Regions from separate parts of the Bacillus sp. iso_77 genome, predicted to be linked through region 1. Evidence: predicted binding sites of a transcription regulator. Region 1 holds the regulator's gene; the other holds the start of a gene.
The links. The regulator CtsR, encoded in region 1, represses protease genes until heat stress. The targets are predictions, from matches to a motif close to ATGGTCAATAAAGGTCAAACA.

Region 1 (3,110 bases):
TCTAAGCGCAGCCTTTCTCTGATAATTGCTGCTCGTTTTATATCTCTTTCATTTGGTTCCAAGGCTCCTCCTGAATATTGCTGAAGGAAGCCAGGCTGTGTCAAAATCATGAGTTCATTCAGTATATTACTTGAAAGCCCCTTAATGATACCTAAATCAATTCCAAGTCGCACATCTGACAAACACTTAGCCGTTTCCTTAGATTCAATCATGCGACAATTAGCCAAAATCCCCAAGGAACGGTACACTCTGTCTTCAAGTTCAATTTTAGACGTCTGATATAATGCCTTACGTGCAGATCGCTCTTGTTCAATGAGCTGCGCCGTCACACTATTCAAGTCATCTACAATATCTTCTTCTGATTGACCCAGTGTCATTTGATTTGAAATTTGAAAGATGTTCCCTATTGCTTCGCTACCCTCACCATAAATTCCTCTGACCACAAGACCTAATTGATTAATTGCAGGAATAATGCGATTCATTTGTCTTGTCAGGGCTAATGCTGGTAAGTGCATCATGACTGAAGCCCTAATACCTGTACCTACATTGGTCGGACAGCTCGTTAAGTATCCTCGCTTTTCTGAAAACGCATAATCCACTTGCTCTTCAATCCAGTCATCTATTTGGTTAGCTGCTTTTAGTGCATTAGCCAGCTGAAATCCTGGGAACAAGCATTGAATACGAATATGGTCTTCCTCATTCAGCATGACACTGATTTCTTCATTTTCTGAAAGCAAACAGCCGCCAAATCTTGATTCTGCTAAATTGGGGCTAATCAAATGCTTTTCAACAAGTACCCTTTTAGCCAAAGGCTGCGTTTCATTCATTCGAATCAGAACAAAGTTTCCAATGTCCTTCACTTCCTGGCTCGCAAACTTTTGCTCGAATTGCTGAAGAACAGCTTCAGCCTCCTCTTGAGAAAACTGAGTTGGGAAACGAACATGCTCTAGATTGCGTGCCAGTCGAATACGACTGCTTAGAACAATGTCACTTTCTGGTCCTTTCTGTTTCATCCATTGACTTAATGCGTCTTGAATAAAATGCTGGAGCGACATGTCGTTAATCTCCCTCCCTCTGCTGAGATTGCTCATGCTCTAATGCACGAATTTGATCTCGAACTTCCGCTGCTTTTTCAAACTCTTCCTGTTCAATCAGCTGCTTCAGTTCTTGCTGCATTAACTCAAGTTTCCGGCGAACATGCAGACTGCCGGCAATCCGTTTAGGGACTTTTCCATTATGGACTGTATTTCCACTATGGACTTTCCTTAAAACAGGATTTAAATACTGATCAAAGGTTCGATAACATTCTGCACAGCCAAAACGGCCTGTTTTCCTGAATTGCTGAAAAGTTAAGCCACACTTAGGACATTGATCCACTTCTCTTGCCTCTTGAAAAATAGATGATCCTTTATTCGCACTTGTGGTAAAGCTAGGATCAATATTCAATAAGCCTGATAATAAGTTGTGAATCGAGAAACCTTGGTTTCCACTCATAGCATATGAATCACTGTTTTCTTTTGCACATTGTTCACATATGTGCATTTCTTGTTTTTCTCCATTTATTACTTTCGTAAAGTGAAAAGTGGCTGGTCTCTCATTGCATTCTTGACAAATCAATCTTTTCACCCGCTTTACTTTAATTTCAAAGCATTTAACATCGCTTTCATCATCCGAGCTCTCAGTTCATCTCGTTCAGGTAAATCAATGTGTAAAACAGAACGGTCCATGACACTAATCATCATCTTTGCTTCTCTTTCGGATAAAATGTTGTTCTCAACAAGACGCATGATGATATGATCAGATGCAGCCTGTGATAAACGATGATATATTTGGGAAATAATGTTGTTCAATAAATCGACTTCATCATTCATTTTGACTTTAATGATACGGATATAGCCACCGCCGCCACGCTTACTTTCAACGATATAACCTCTTTCGCTCGTAAAGCGTGTATTGATAACATAGTTAATTTGTGAAGGTACGCATTGAAACTTATCTGCAATTTCATTGCGTTTAATTTCTAATATTTCTCGACCATTCTGATCCAAGACTTCCTTCAAATACTGCTCGATGATATCAGAAATATTTTGTGCCACTCCGCCTCCTCCTCCATTGACTTTGACTATATTTGACTTTAATCTTACTATAAATTTTTTCGATCGATTTTTCAAGATAATCGCTCAACTAACAATATTATTTCCACATTTATCTGGTGCCAAACGTCCCAAAAACACAAAAAAGACCAGTTCCGATTGGAACTGATCCTTTGACAAGCTTGGCGGCGTCCTACTCTCACAGGGGGAAACCCCCAACTACCATCGGCGCTGAAGAGCTTAACTTCCGTGTTCGGTATGGGAACGGGTGTGACCTCTTCGCTATCGCCACCAAACCTGATGGAGAGAATGTTCTCTCAAAACTAGATAACAATGTTCATTTTTCACATTAGAATATAGGTTAAGTCCTCGATCTATTAGTATCTGTCAGCTCCACATGTCACCACGCTTCCACCTCAGACCTATCAACCTGATCATCTTTCAGGGATCTTACTTCCTTGCGGAATGGGAAATCTCATCTTGAGGGGGGCTTCATGCTTAGATGCTTTCAGCACTTATCCCGTCCGCACATAGCTACCCAGCGATGCCCTTGGCAGAACAACTGGTACACCAGCGGTGCGTCCATCCCGGTCCTCTCGTACTAAGGACAGCTCCTCTCAAATTTCCTGCGCCCGCGACGGATAGGGACCGAACTGTCTCACGACGTTCTGAACCCAGCTCGCGTACCGCTTTAATGGGCGAACAGCCCAACCCTTGGGACCGACTACAGCCCCAGGATGCGATGAGCCGACATCGAGGTGCCAAACCTCCCCGTCGATGTGGACTCTTGGGGGAGATAAGCCTGTTATCCCCGGGGTAGCTTTTATCCGTTGAGCGATGGCCCTTCCATGCGGAACCACCGGATCACTAAGCCCGACTTTCGTCCCTGCTCGACTTGTAGGTCTCGCAGTCAAGCTCCCTTGTGCCTTTACACTCTGCGAATGATTTCCAACCATTCTGAGGGAACCTTTGGGCGCCTCCGTTACATTTTAGGAGGCGACCGCCCCAGTCAAACTG
Region 2 (3,110 bases), 1.2 Mb from region 1:
TTCCGCTAATGTTTTAGACAATTCGGTTTTCCCGACGCCTGTTGGCCCAACGAATAGGAAGGAGCCAGTTGGTCTGTGTTTTGATTTTAAGCCGGCTCTGCTTCTTTTTACGGCTTTCGCCACTTTTTCAACCGCATGTTCCTGACCAATGACGCGGGCTTTTAAGCGGACATCAATTTCTTTCATTTTTGTTTGTTCGTCTGCTTGTAGTTTGCCGACAGGGATACCTGTTTTTTGTTCTACAATCGACTGAATGTCCTCAGCTGTGACGACATGTTCTTTGTCATTTGTTTTGTTTTGCAATCTCGCTTCAATCGCTTCTTCTTCGTCTCGAAGCTTCGCTGCTTTTTCATATCGTTCTTCATTTAAAGCAGCTTGTTTTTCAGCGGCAATTTGCGCAAGACGGTTTGTTAATTCATCTTCACTTGCTGCATCAATGGAGAGATTCGCTTTTGAACCTGCTTCATCCATTAAATCAATGGCCTTATCCGGCAAGTGGCGGTCTTGAATATACCGCGAAGATAATTGAACACACGCTTTAATGGCTTCGTCAGAATAGGTGACGCCATGATAGGCTTCATACTTATCCTGAATGCCTTTTAAGATCTCGAATGCTTCATCCTGTGTTGGCTCATCAACGATGACAGGCTGGAACCTGCGTTCAAGGGCAGCATCTTTTTCAATCTGACGATACTCTTTTAATGTTGTCGCACCTACTAGCTGCAGTTCCCCTCGAGCTAGAGCTGGTTTCAAAATGTTTCCGGCATCCATTGACCCTTCGGCAGAGCCTGCGCCTACAAGAAGATGAATTTCATCAACGAATAAGATGATATTTTTACGGCTTTGCAATTCTTTGATTAATTGCTTCATCCGTTCCTCAAATTGACCACGTACACCTGTGTTTGCCACAAGTGAAGAGACATCTAATAAATAAACTTGTTTGTTCTTTAATTTATTTGGTACATCTCCATTTGCAATTTTTAGTGCTAGTCCTTCGGCTATGGCCGTTTTACCAACACCAGGTTCACCAATGAGGACAGGATTGTTTTTATTTCTTCTATTTAAAATTTCAATGACTCTTGTGACTTCTTCATCACGGCCAATGACAGGATCGATTAAACCAGCATGTGCGCCATCCGTTAAGTTCCGGCCAAGCTCATCGAGTAAGCCTTTTTGTTTAGGCAGCTCTTGGCTCGTCGCATGTCCTGCTTGCTCAGAGAAGAATGAGCTGCCTCCGAAAAGGTTAGGACCCATTTTCATTTTTGACTGTTCCATCAAAGAGGTATAGCAGTCTTCACATAAAACCATTTGGCTACGGGACGAATTTACTTGCATATTCAGGCGAATAGTTGCTTCATTTACTTGACAATGTTGACAACGCATGAGCCATGACCTCCTTAAAATAAAGTTTGACTTTATTTGACCAATGAATGTTAAATAAAATGGTCTGTTGTTTGACCATCTTTGACTATAGTATACTCTGACCTATTTTGACTTTCAACTGTTTTGCTCATAGCTGAATGAAAAATCCTTTTTTGCATTTAATCATGGTTTGTCCTTCTTTTCAAGGAACTTGTCTCATAGGATAAAAAAGAGACAATCGAAAGTGATGGGTGCGGAGGGGTCATATGAAACGTTCAAATGAATCCGCTTTTCAGCTTGCCTTTGTATATGTAGGAACAGTGGTTGGAGCTGGGTTTGCGACAGGAAAAGAAATCGTAGAATTTTTTGTTCGTTTTGGCTGGATTGGATTGATCGGGATTTTGATTAGCGGTGTTATTTTTACCGGCCTTGGCGCAAAAATGATGCTTATTTCCAAACGAATTGAAGCGGAGTCTTATCAAGATATGAATCGGTTTTTATTTGGAGCTGCTGCGAGTCGATATATTAACATCGTCATGTTTTTTATATTACTAGGTGTGACGTCAGTGATGATTTCTGGCGCAGGCGCTATTTTTGAAGAACAACTTGGCATCTCAAAAGAATATGGTATTTTTTTAACGATTATTTTAAGTGTCATTGTCCTTTTTAAAGGTTCAAAAGGGTTATTTGGTGTCAATGTACTTGTCGTTCCAATGCTGATTTTCTTTTCGCTGATTGTGTTTCTAGACTCATTTGTGTTTAGTAGCGGTGAAAGCCACGTTCTGGGGCTGCAAATGGGAGAGGGCGAATGGATGTTGTCTGCGATTTCGTATGGTGCATTTAATTTAGCGCTGTCTCAAGCCGTATTAGTGCCGGTTGCAAACGAAATGACATCCGAAGCCGTCATAAAAAGGGGAGCGGTGCTTGGAGGTCTGATGCTGACACTCATTCTGCTCGCCTGCTTTTTATCCCTTTCTTCATTAGATATGCTGGAGGCGTATGATATTCCGATGGCCCAAGTGGTGTATCAAGTCGCAAACTCTATTCATCTCATCTATTTATTCGTGATCTTTGGTGAAGTCTTTACATCCGTTATAGGGAATTTATACGGTCTCGAAAGACAGGTGAGGGCGTATATCCGATTGAACAGTATGTATACGATATCCTTTATTCTGCTTTGCTGTTATGTCATCAGTAAAATTGGATACGGCACACTCATTTCAACGGTTTACCCTGTTTTTGGCTATGTCAGTATCTTTTTTATCCTCTTTCTTTGTCTGAAAAAAGTGCCTGCATCAGGTGATAAGTAAAGAAGGGATAGCTTGTACACCAATTATGTGGTACACTATCCTCTGTGAAAATTGAACAAAAATCCGTGAAAACGGGAGAGGTTCTAGCAAAACCCTCTATAAAAAACTAAGGACTTGCCGTATCCTTGGATGTGGCATTTTTTATTTTTTATGGCTGGGACACCTCATACACATGTAAAGGTGTCTTTTCTTTTGAGAAAAATAGGGGTTTTCATGAACCTTTCAGATGCAGCTTTGTGCGGTGGTACGGGTCTGCAAAAGGAGGAAAAGGAAAAATGAAAAATGAAAAAGCGGTCGTTGTCTTTAGCGGGGGACAGGACAGTACGACATGTTTACTATGGGCACTTCAACAATTTAAAGAGGTTGAAACGGTAACCTTTCATTATAATCAGCGTCATCAAGAAGAAATTGATGTCGCCAAAAGAATTGCTGACAAGC

Region 2: the regulator CtsR is predicted to act here: its motif matches at 1,452-1,472, upstream of AC0VYC_RS06550 (ATP-dependent Clp protease ATP-binding subunit).

Annotation. Positions count from the first base shown of each region.
Region 1 covers NZ_CM149683.1:103,556-106,665, reverse strand. Annotated here, with positions in the region: gene AC0VYC_RS00580 (protein arginine kinase) at 1-1,055, opposite strand, end outside; gene AC0VYC_RS00575 (UvrB/UvrC motif-containing protein) at 1,060-1,617, opposite strand; gene AC0VYC_RS00570 (CtsR family transcriptional regulator) at 1,632-2,096, opposite strand; rRNA gene rrf (5S ribosomal RNA) at 2,274-2,389, opposite strand; rRNA gene AC0VYC_RS00560 (23S ribosomal RNA) at 2,451-3,110, opposite strand, start outside.
Region 2 covers NZ_CM149683.1:1,292,940-1,296,049, forward strand. Annotated here, with positions in the region: gene AC0VYC_RS06550 (ATP-dependent Clp protease ATP-binding subunit) at 1-1,383, opposite strand, end outside; gene AC0VYC_RS06555 (YkvI family membrane protein) at 1,629-2,672, shown strand; PreQ1 riboswitch class I at 2,744-2,788, shown strand; gene queC (7-cyano-7-deazaguanine synthase QueC) at 2,948-3,110, shown strand, end outside.